2 regions of the Actinomadura coerulea genome follow, and region 2 is predicted to be linked to the other one. Evidence: riboswitches for the same ligand, from Rfam matches in the RefSeq annotation. Region 2 holds a riboswitch; the other holds the start of a gene.
What was found. A riboswitch is a leader RNA that binds a small molecule or an ion and turns the genes downstream of it on or off. The one in region 2 is predicted to bind cobalamin.

Region 1: another riboswitch for cobalamin. It lies ahead of BKA00_RS26245 (ribonucleoside-diphosphate reductase subunit alpha); the one in region 2 lies ahead of cobN (cobaltochelatase subunit CobN).

What each region holds. Positions count from the first base shown of each region.
Region 1 is NZ_JACHMQ010000001.1:5,708,266-5,714,022, forward strand. Features, by position in the region: gene BKA00_RS26245 (ribonucleoside-diphosphate reductase subunit alpha) at 1-1,707, opposite strand, end outside; cobalamin riboswitch at 1,847-2,062, opposite strand; gene BKA00_RS26250 (MFS transporter) at 2,169-2,798, shown strand; gene BKA00_RS26255 (YcnI family copper-binding membrane protein) at 2,875-3,582, shown strand; gene BKA00_RS26260 (copper resistance CopC family protein) at 3,579-4,118, shown strand; gene BKA00_RS26265 (group II truncated hemoglobin) at 4,189-4,956, shown strand; gene BKA00_RS26270 (GNAT family N-acetyltransferase) at 4,993-5,172, shown strand; gene BKA00_RS26275 (GNAT family N-acetyltransferase) at 5,321-5,757, shown strand, end outside.
Region 2 is NZ_JACHMQ010000001.1:2,959,335-2,965,091, forward strand. Features, by position in the region: gene BKA00_RS13765 (cobyrinic acid a,c-diamide synthase CobB) at 1-561, shown strand, start outside; gene cobN (cobaltochelatase subunit CobN) at 516-4,112, opposite strand; cobalamin riboswitch at 4,144-4,315, opposite strand; gene cobG (precorrin-3B synthase) at 4,361-5,455, shown strand; gene BKA00_RS13780 (precorrin-8X methylmutase) at 5,452-5,757, shown strand, end outside.

The DNA of each region.
Region 1 (5,757 bases), 2.7 Mb from region 2:
CTCCCAGTCGGCGGGACGGGAGGGCGCCGCGTCCGGGAAGTGGTCCAGGTGGAGCTCGCCGCGCGCGGTCCGGGTCGCGTCGTAGGCGGGCAGCGGCCCGTGGGCGGCGGCGAGGTCGGCCGACGCGTGGTAGGCGGCGAGGGCGATCTCCTCGGCGATGCGCGTCGACAGCTCGCGCGCCTCGGCCGAGTCGAACGGCAGGCGCAGCGTGAAGAACACGTCCGCGAGGCCCATCACGCCCAGCCCGACCGGCCGCCACTTGCGGTTGGCCTTCTCCGCCTCCGGGGTGGGGTAGAAGCCCCGGTCGATGGTGCGGTCCAGGAACCGGACCGCGGTGCGGACCGTCGAGCGGAGCCGCTCCCAGTCGACGCCGGACGGCCCGGCGTGCGCGGCCAGGTTCACCGACCCGAGGTTGCAGACGGCGGCCTCACTGTCGCCCGTCACCTCCAGGATCTCCGTGCAGAGGTTCGACAGGTGGACGACCTTGCCGGGCTCGGCGGTCTGGTTGCAGGCGCGGTTGGCGGCGTCCTTGAACGTCATCCAGCCGTTGCCGGTCTCGGCGAGCGTCCGCATCATGCGCCCGTACAGCTTGCGGGCCGGGATCCGCCGGACGAACCGCCCGTCCCGCTCCGCCGCCCGGTAGGCCTCGTCGAACTCCTCGCCCCACAGGTCGACCAGCTCGGGGACCTCCTTCGGGTCGAACAGCGACCATGCCGCGTCGGCCTCGACGCGGCGCATGAACTCGTCCGGGATCCAGTTGGCCAGATTGAGGTTGTGGGTGCGGCGCGCCTCCTCGCCGGTGTTGCCGCGCAGCTCCAGGAACTCCTCGACGTCGGCGTGCCACGGCTCCAGGTACACGCACGCCGCGCCCTTGCGGCGGCCGCCCTGGTTGACGGCGGCGACGGACGAGTCGAGCGTGCGCAGCCAGGGGACGACCCCGTTGGAGTGCCCGTTGGTGCCGCGGATCAGCGAGCCCCGCGACCGCACCCGCGTCCAGGAGATGCCGATGCCGCCCGCGTACTTGCTGAGCCGCGCGACCTGCCCGTACCGCTCGTAGATCGACTCCAGCTCGTCGCGCGGCGAGTCGAGCAGGAAGCACGACGAGAGCTGCGGGCGGCGGGCGCCGGAGTTGAACAGCGTGGGCGAGCTGGGCAGGTACGACAGGGTGCTGAGCAGCGCGTACAGCTCGGCGGCCTCCTCCACGGTGTCGGCGAGACCGCACGCCACGCGCAGAAGGAAGTGCTGAGGCCGTTCCAGGACGAGCCGCGAGCGCGGATGCCTGAGCAGGTACCGGTCGTAGACCGTCCGGAGCCCGAAGTACTCGAACCGGTCGTCGGCCTCCTCGTCGACGAGCGCGTCGAGCGCCGCGGCGCGGGCGGCGACGAAGGCGGCCAGGTCGTCCGCGAGGAGGCCCTCACGGTGCGCGGCGGCGACCGACTCGGCGAACGTCCGGACGCCGGCGGCCGCGGCCTCCTCCCGGATCCGGCCGCCGAGCAGCCGCGCGGCCACCCTGGAGTACCCGGGCTCGGCGGGGATGAGCGCGGCGGCCTCCCCGATCGCGAGGTCCCGCAGGGCCGCCGCGTCCAGCCCGTCCGCGGACCGGACCGCGGCCAGCACCCGTCCGGCCTCGGCGTCCGGTATCCCCTCGCAGGCCGCCTCGACCTCGACGACGATCTCCGCCGGCGGCGCGGCCAGAACCTGTGTCACGTGCATCTTCCCCTCGCATGCCGCCCCGCGGAGGCATGCGAACGGCGCGCGGCGGCAGGCCGCGCTCCGCCCCCGGCCCACCCGCGAGGCCTGGACGTGTCGATCCGGGACGGACCCGGACCCCCGGATGAGGCCGGTCTCCCGGCCTCGCGTGCGGGCAGGTCTTCGGACTCGCGGGCGCCGCCTCTGCCGAGGCGTCCTACTGGCCGTCGCTTCCCGGGCCGCCGGGCCCAGTGCTCGATGACGGCGGTCGTTCCCGCTCACCGCTGCGGGGCAGTCCCGGATTCCCACCGGGTTCCCTCTCACGCCGCCCCCGCCGCGAACGACGGGGCGGACCAGCACGGGACTGAACCCTACATCTAGTCGACGATCAACGCACAACCCCAAGATGTTGGGCGTGGCGGCGAATGTTCGGGGGCGGCTGGGCAGCGCGCGCGGGGGATGGGACGATGGTCGCCGTCATGAGCCCCCTTGCGCCGCAGCCGCTGTTCCGGCCCGCACGCGCGGTGGTGTTCGCCACCGTGTGCGCGACGCTGGCGACCCTCGGGCACGTCCTGGCGGGCGGCGCGGCGGTGCCCGCCTGGGCGGCGCTCACGGGCTTCGGCGCCGTCCTCGGCGTGACGATGATGCTGGCGGGCCACGAGCGCTCGCTGGCGACGATCCTGGGCGGGCTTCTCGGCGGGCAGTTCGCCCTCCACACGCTGTTCACGGCGGCCACCGCGCCCCATCACGCGCCCGAGGCGCACGCCGCCATGACGGGCGCCATGGAACCCGTCCCGGTCGCCGCCGCCCACGGCGGGAACGGCCTGGTGATGACGCTCGCGCACTGCACGGCCGCGCTGGTGGCCGCGTGGTGGCTGCGGCGCGGCGAGCGGGCCGCGTGGTCGCTCGCCCGGCGGGTCGCCGCCCTCGCGGACCGTCCGATCCGCCTGCTGCCGGCCCTGCTCGCCGTGGAGCCGGCCGAGCCCTCGGCCCGTCCCCTCCGGGCGGCGCCCGAGGCGGCCGCCGCCACGGCCACCGGGCGTGTCCTGCGGCACCAGGTCGTCCGGCGGGGCCCCCCGCCGCGTTCGAGGGCGCTCGCTCACTCCTGAGCCGGAGCGCCGTACGCCACCGGACGCCCCATCGCGGCGCCCGGTCCTTCCCGTGCGTCTCGAACGGAGTTCCGCAATGCCCTTCATTCCGCATGCCCGGCGCGCCGGCGCCGTCGCGTCCCTCGCCGCCCTGTCCGTGATCGGCCTGGCCGCGGCGGCGTCCGCGCACGTCAGCGTGAACCCCAGGACCGCCGAGCAGGGCTCGTACGCCAAGGTCTCGTTCCGGGTGCCGAACGAGCGCGACGACGCCTCCACCACCAAGCTCGTGGTGAACCTGCCGACCGACCACCCGCTGTCGTCGGTGTCGGTCCGGCCGCTGCCCGGCTGGACGGTGAAGGTCGACAGGTCCAGGCTGCCGGAGCCGGTGAAGACCGAGGGCGGCGAGCTGACCGAGGCCGTCACGAAGATCACCTGGAGCGGCGGCAGGATCGAGCCGGGCCGGTTCGAGGAGTTCGACGTGTCGATGGGACCGCTGCCCACCGACACCGACCAGCTCCTGTTCAAGGCCGACCAGACCTACTCCGGCGGCGAGGTCGTCAAGTGGGAGGAGCCCCCTGCCGAGGGGGCGAACGAGCCGGAGCACCCCTCGCCGGTGCTGAAGCTGCTCCCCAAGGGCTCGGCGGCCACGACCGGACTGACCGCGCAGGTGAAGCCCGCCGCGGCGTCGTCCGCGTCGTCCGGTGACGGGACGGCCCGGCTGCTCGGCGGCATCGGCATCGCCGTCGGCGCGGCCGGCATCGCGGTCGGCGCCTACGGCGTGACCCGGGCGCGGAGCCGGGCATGACCCGCGCGGCGCTGCGCGGGACCGCCGGTGCCGCGGCGCTCGCGGCCGTCCTGGCGGCGACCGCGGTCCCGGCGTCGGCGCACACGGCGCTGACGTCGGCGAGCCCCGAGAAGGACTCGACGGTCGCGGCCCCGTCCCGGATCGTCCTGACGTACGGCGACCCGGTCCGGCTGCCGCGCGTGGTCGTGACCGACCGGTCGCGGAGGCAGTACCAGGCCGGTCCGGCGCGGGCGGTCGACAACAAGGTCACCCAGGCCGTCGGCGGCACGCTGCCCGACGGGGAGTACACCGTGGGGTGGCGCGTCGTCGCCTCGGACGGCCATCCGGTCGAGGGCACCTACACGTTCACCGTGCGGGGCTCGTCCGGGGCCGTCCAGCCCGCCCCCTCGCCGATCCGGAAGACCATCGTCGCCACCGGCGACACCGACGACCGGGGAGGCTCGTCGGGCTGGCTCTGGATCGGCCTGATCGCCCTGGTCCTCGCGGCGGCGGCGGGCGCCGCCGCCTGGTTCCGCCGCTCGCCCCGCCAGGATTGATCGTTTCGCTTCCGGTCGGATGATTACAGGATTACAGTGATAATCCGACCGGAAGCAGCCTGGGGGCCCCATGATCGTCGAGTACATCCGCTACCGCATCGACCCGCAGGACGCGGCGGACTTCGAGGCCGCCTACGCGCGCGCCTCCGTCCCGCTCGCCGCCGCGCCCGAGTGCGTGGACTACGAGCTGTCCAGGTGCGTCGACGAGCCGTCGTCCTACATCCTGCGCATCTGCTGGACGTCGGCCGACGACCACATGCGGGGCTTCCGGGGCGGCGAGCACTTCCCCGCGTTCTTCGCCGAGATCAAGCCGTACGTCCAGCGGATCGAGGAGATGCGCCACTACGAGCGGACGGCGGTGCGCGGCGCCGGCTCGTCCGTCCCGACCATGTACGACTGGACGGGCGGGAGCGCGGCGCTGGAGCGGCTCACCGAGCACTTCTACACGAACGTCCTCAAGGACGAGCTGCTGCGCCCGCTTTTCGAGCACATGGCCCCGGACCACCCGAAGTGGGTCGCGGCCTGGCTCGGCGAGGTCTTCCGCGGGCCCGAGCGCTACAGCCGCGAGCGCGGCGGCTACGCCGCCATGGTGCGCCACCACCTCGGCAAGTCCATCACCGAGGCGCAGCGCCGCCGCTGGGTCGCGCTCCTCATGGACGCGGCGGACGAGGTCGGCCTCCCGGACGACCCGGAGTTCCGCGCCGCGTTCGCGTCCTACATCGAGTGGGGCACGCGCATCGCCCTCGCCAACTCCCAGCCGGACGCGAAGCCGCCCCTCCAGGCCCCCATGCCGCACTGGGGCTGGGGCGTCGCACCGCCCTACATCCCCGCCGACTAGCATCCGGGGCGCCGATACCCGCGCACGGCCTGAGAGGTGCTCGGGCGCGGTCACGCCGCCCGCCTGGTACGGGCGCTCGCGACGCGCGTCACGTCCCGGAACGAACGCCCCTTCCTGCACGTCGCCGCAGCGAACACCCCGGCGATCGCACTCTACGAACGGCTCGGCTTCGAGGTCTGGAGGCACGTGACCTTCCGCGGCTTCCGGGTCCCCTGACCGCCGCCGCCCGTAGTAAGCTCTGCGGCGTTCCTGCGACAGGGGAGGTTGATGAATATGGCCCGCGCGGCGCTTCATCAGCATGCCCTTGTCCGGGCCGCCCGCGACTGAGCGCGGCCCGGTCGTCCAGAACGACCAGGAGCCACACTTGCCTTCTTCCGACCTGACCACTTCAGGCCTGCCCGACGCGCAGGCGCCGGACGCGGATCTCACCACCGACCGTCTCGTCCTGCGGCCGTGGACGACCGGCGAGATCGCCGCCGTCCAGTCCGGTGACAGGCTCGCCCACTGGGCGGACGACTTCCCCGCCGAAGGCGACCGGGTCATCGCCGGCTTCATCGCCGAGAACCCGTCCGCGCTCGGCGAGTACGGCCAGCGCCTGATCATCGAACGCTCCACCGGCCTGGTGGTCGGCGCCGTCGGCCTGTTCTGGCCGCCCGCGGACGGGGCCGTGGAGTTCGGTTACGGCGTCGTCCCGTCCCGCCGTGGCCGCGCGTACGCCACCGAGGCCGCCCGCGCCATCGCGGCGTTCGCCCTGACCGCGCCCGGCGTGGACAAGGCCGTCGCGACCGTGGAGCTGTCCAA
Region 2 (5,757 bases):
GCGTTCACCTTCTCCTACGCCGAGCACGTGGAGCTGCTGCGCGCGGCGGGCGCCGAGGTGGCCGTGTTCGACCCGCTGCGGGACGAGGCCCTGCCGGACGGGGCGGGCGCGCTCGTCATCGGGGGCGGCTTCCCGGAGGTGCACGCCGCCGAGCTGGCAGCCAACGCGCCGATGCTCGCCGAGGTCGCGGCGTTCCCCGGTCCGATCGCCGCCGAATGCGCCGGGCTCCTCTACCTGTGCGAGGAACTCGACGGGCGGGCGATGTGCGGGCGGGTGCCGGGCCGCGCGCGGATGACCTCCCGGCTGACGCTCGGCTACCGGGAGGCGGTCGCGGTGGCGGAATCGCCGCTGACCCGTCCGGGCGAGCGGTTCCACGGCCACGAGTTCCACCGGACCGCGCTGGATACCGATGCCGGACCGCTGTTCCGGTGGCGGGACGGCCGCGACGGGTACGGCGACGACCGGATCACCGCCTCCTACCTGCACCTGCACTGGGCGGGGTCCCCGCAGGCGGCTCAGCGGCTGGTGTCGTCCTCCAGGTCGCCCTCCGTCTTGAGGTAGACCTCCTGGAGCCCCTGGAGGACCGCCGGGTCGGGGTGCTCCCACATGCCGCGCTCGGCCGCCTCCAGCAGCCGCTCGGCGATGCCGTGCAGCGCCCACGGGTTCGACTCCGCCATGAACGCGCGGTTCTCCTCGTCCAGGACGTAGGCGGCGGTGAGCCTGTCGTACATCCAGTCGGCCATGACGCCGGTGGTGGCGTCGTAGCCGAACAGGTAGTCCACGGTCGCGGCCAGCTCGAACGCGCCCTTGTAGCCGTGCCGGCGCATGGCGGCGAGCCACTGCGGGTTCACCACGCGGGCCCGGAAGATCCGCGCGGTCTCCTCCGAGAGGGTCCGGGTGCGCACGGCGTCCGGGCGGGTGCTGTCGCCGACGTAGGCCTCCGGGGCCCGGCCGGTCAGCGCGCGGACGGTGGCGATCATGCCGCCGTGGTACTGGAAGTAGTCGTCGGAGTCGGCGATGTCGTGCTCGCGGGTGTCGACGTTCTTGGCGGCGACGGCGATCCGCCGGTAGGCGCTCTCCATGTCGGCGCGGGCGGGCACCCCATCGAGGTCGCGGCCGTAGGCGTGGCCGCCCCACACCGCGTACACCTCGGCGAGGTCGGCGTCGTCGCGCCAGTTGCGGCTGTCGATGAGCGGCAGCAGCCCGGCCCCGTACGCGCCCGGCGCGGACCCGAACACGCGCATCGTGGCGCGCCGCTCGTCGCCGTGCCGCTCCCGGTCGGCCCGCACGTGGGCGCGGACGTGGTTGTCGGCGTCCGGCTCGTCCAGCCCGGCGACGAGCCGGACGGCGTCGTCCAGCATGGCGACGACGTGCGGGAACGCGTCCCGGAAGAAGCCGCTGATGCGGACGGTCACGTCGATGCGCGGACGGCCGAGATCGGCGAGCGGGACCGGCTCCAGCGCCGTGACGCGGCGGGACGCCTCGTCCCAGGCCGGGCGGACGCCGAGCAGCGCGAGGACCTCGGCCACGTCGTCGCCCGCGGTGCGCATCGCGCTCGTCCCCCACACCGACAGCCCCACCGAGCGCGGCCATTCCCCGTGGTCGGCGCGGTAGCGCTCCAGGAGCGAGTCGGCCATCGCCTGCCCGGTCTCCCAGGCGAGGCGGCTCGGGACGGCGCGCGGGTCGACCGAGTAGAAGTTGCGGCCGGTCGGCAGGACGTTGACGAGGCCGCGCAGCGGCGACCCGCTCGGGCCCGCCGGGACGTAGCCGCCGTCCAGGGCGTGCAGGACGTGGTCGAGCTCGTCGGTCGTCCGGGCCAGCCGCGGGACGATCTCCGCGGCGGCGAACTCCAGGATCCGCGTCACGGCTTCGCGGTTCCCCGCCGGAACGTCCCGGGCGGCCTCCCGCGCCGCGTCCACGGCCCAGCCGGCGTCCTCCATGGCCTGGACGAGGGCGCGGGCGGCGGCCTCGGCGGCGTCCACGTCGGCGAGCGACTCGCCGCCGGCCTCGCTGAGGCCGAGCGCCTCCCGCAGGCCGGGCAGCGTCTCGCGCCCCGACCACATCTGGCGGGCGCGGAGCATGGCCAGCACCAGGTCGACGCGGGCCGGACCGGTGGGCGCCTGGCCGAGGACGTGCAGGCCGTCGCGGATCTGCGCGTCCTTCACCTCGCACAGCCAGCCGTCGACGTGCAGGAGGAAGTCGTCGAACTCGGTGTCGTGCGGGCGGTCGTCCAGGCCGAGGTCGTGGTCGAGCTTGGCGGCCTGGATGAGCGTCCAGATCTGGGCGCGGATCGCGGGCAGCTTCGCCGGGTCCATCGCGGCGATCGTCGCGTGCTCGTCCAGGAGCTGTTCGAGGCGGGCGATGTCGCCGTAGGTCTCGGCGCGGGCCATCGGCGGGACCATGTGGTCGACGAGGACGGCGTGCGCGCGGCGCTTGGCCTGCGTGCCCTCGCCGGGGTCGTTGACGAGGAACGGGTAGACCAGCGGGACGTCGCCGAGCGCCGCGTCGGTGCCGCACGACGCCGACATCCCCGCCGCCTTGCCGGGCAGCCACTCCAGGTTTCCGTGCTTGCCGACGTGGACGATCGCGTGCGCGCCGAACTCGTCCGACAGCCACCGGTAGGCGGCCAGGTAGTGGTGGCTGGGCGGCAGGTCGGGGTCGTGGTAGATCGCGATGGGGTTCTGCCCGAAGCCGCGCGGCGGCTGCACCATGACGACGAGGTTCCCGGCGCGCAGGGCCGCGAGGACGATGTCGCCGTCCTGGACGAACAGCTCCCCCGGCGGCGGGCCCCAGTGCCGCTCCATCCCCTCGCGCAGGTCGGCGGGCAGGGTGCGGTACCAGCGCTCGTAGGACGCGGCGGAGATGCGGACGGGGTTGCCCGCGAGCTGCTCCTCGGTGAGCCAGTCCTCGTCCTGTCCGCCCGCCGCGATGAGCGCGTGGACGAGGGCGTCGCCGTCCTGCTCGTCGACGCCGGGGAAGCCCTCCCCGAGGTCGTACCCGGCGCCGCGGAGCCGGGCGAGCAGCCGGACGGTGCTCGCCGGGGTGTCGAGGCCGACGGCGTTCCCGACGCGGGCGTGCTTGGTCGGGTACGCCGACAGCATCACGACGAGGCGGCGGGCGGCGGCCGGGGTGTGCCGCAGGCGGCCGTGCCGGACGGCGATCCCGGCGACCCGGGCCGCCCGCTCGGGGTCGGCGGCGTAGACGGTGAGCCCGTCCTCGTCGACCTCCTTGAACGAGAACGGGACGGTGATGATCCGCCCGTCGAACTCGGGGATCGCGACCTGCGACGCCGCGTCCAGCGGGGACAGCCCGTCGTCGCAGCCCTCCCAGTCGGACCGGCTCGTGGTCAGGCAGAGGCCCTGGAGGATCGGGACGTCCAGCGCGGCGAGCGCGCCCACGTCCCACGCCTCGTCGTCGCCGCCCGCCCCGGCCGTCGCGGGCCGCGACCCGCCCGCCGCGAGCACGGTCACCACCAGCGCGTCGGCCTGGCGGAGCGTGTCCAGCAGGTCGGGCTCGGCGGTGCGCAGCGACGAGCAGAACACCGGCATGGCGCGCCCGCCGGCGTCCTCCACGGCCGCGCAGAGCGCCTCCACGAACGCGGTGTTGCCCGCCATGTGGTGGGCGCGGTAGTAGAGCACGCCGACCACGGGCCCGCCGCCGTCGCGGGCGGCGCGGTCGAGCCGCCCCCAGGCCGGCGCCGCGGCCGGCGGCGCGAAGCCGCGCCCGGTCAGCAGCACGGTGTCGGACAGGAACGCGTGCAGCTCGGCGAGGTTGGCGGGCCCGCCGTGCGCGAGGTAGGCGTGCGCCTCGGCGCACACGCCCCCGCTGACCGTGGACAGCTCCATCAGCTCGGCGTCGGGGGCCTGCTCGCCGCCGAGGACGACGACCGGCCGGGGGCCCGCGAGCAGCGCGTCGAGGCCGTCCTCCCAGGCGCGCCGGCCGCCGAGCAGCCGCACCACGACGAGGTCGGCGCCCTCGGTCAGCCCGGGCAGGTCGGCGGCGGTGAGCCGCGCCGGGTTGCCGAGCCGGTAGGCGGCGCCGGACGCGCGGGCGCTCAGCAGATCGGTGTCGGACGTCGACAGCAACAGGACCGTGCGGCTGTGCTCGGGCACGGCGCATCCTCCCCCTGGGGTCCTCGCCCCGGTCGCGGGTGTCGCGACGGCAGGAGTCTCCTGGCTCCCGGATCGACGCTCGCCCCGGCCTTCCCGTCCTCGCGGACAGTGGCCTACAGCGGGGTTCGCTCCCCGGTCACAGTGGCGGGACCGCGCCGGATTCGCACCGGCTTCCTCCCATTGCCATCGTCTGATCAGAAGAGTACGGCAGCGCGGTCGCCCTGCAAACTGTGGTTAACATCCTCCCCGTGCCGAATGTCAGAGCCCGTCCCGACGCGTGCCCCGGGGCGCTGCGCGCCCACGACGCCGCCGACGGGCCGCTGGCGCGCGTCCGCGTCCCCGGCGGCGCGGTGTCGGCCGCGCAGCTCGCCGTGCTCGGCGCCGCCGCCCGCGAGCTGGGTCGGGACGTGATCGAACTCACGTCCCGCGGCAACCTCCAGGTGCGCGGGGTCCGCGACACCGCGGCCCTCGCGGCCCGGCTGGAGGCCGCCGGGCTGCTGCCGTCGGCGACCCACGAGCGGGTGCGCAACATCGTCGCGTCCCCGCTCGGCGGGCGCGGCCCGCGCGGCGTCCTCGCCACGGACCCGCTGGTCACGGCGCTGGACGAGGCGCTCCGCGCGCGTGCGGAGCTGGCCCGGCTGCCGGGGCGGTTCCTGTTCGCGCTCGACGACGGCACCGGCGACACGACCGCGCTGGACGCCGACGCGGCCCACACCCCCGACGGCCTGCGGCTGGCCGGGACGCGGCTCGGAACCGTCCCGGGCGATCCCGTCGCGGCGCTGCTCGCGGCGGCGGAGGCGTTCCTGGAGATCCGGGGCGGCGCCTGGCGGCTCGCGGAGGTGCCGGACGGCGCGCGGCTCGTCGCGCGGCGGCTCGGCGCGGCCGTGCGGGACACGCCGCCGCGCCCGGATCCCGCGCCGCCGCACGCCGGGCTGCTCCCGCAGCGGGACGGGCTCACCGCGCTGGAGGCCGTGCCTCCGCTCGGCAGGATGTCGGGCGCGCAGGCCGAGGCGCTCGCCGCGGTCGCGGACGAGGTGCGGGTGACGCCGTGGCGCAGCGTGGTGGTGCGGGACCTGGACCGGGACGAGGCGGGCCGCGCGTCGGCGGCGCTCGCGGCGGCGGGCTTCGCGACCGACCCCGCCTCCCCCTGGGTCGGTGTGACGGCCTGCACCGGGAGCCCCGGATGCGCGAAGTCGCGCGGCGACGTGCAGGGCGAGGCGCGGCGCTTCGTGGACGGCCTGAGCCGCGCGCCCGAGACCCCCGTCCACTGGACGGGATGCGAGCGGCGCTGCGGGATGCCCCGCGGCCCGGTCGAGCTGAGGACGGCGGAGGGACAGCAGTGATCGATTACGTCCGGGACGGCGCCGAGATCTACCGGCGGTCGTTCGCGACGATCCGCGCGGAGACCGACCTGTCGGGACTGCCGGATGACGTGGCGCGGGTCGCGGTCCGCATGATCCACGCCTGCGGCATGACCGATCTCGTCGAGGATCTGGCCTGGTCGCCGGGGGTCGTGGCGCAGGCCCGGGCGGCGCTGCTGGCCGGCGCGCCCGTGCTGTGCGACGCGCGGATGGTCGCCTCCGGCGTGACCCGCGCGCGGCTGCCCGCCGGCAACGAGGTCGTGTGCACCCTGGGCGAACCGGGC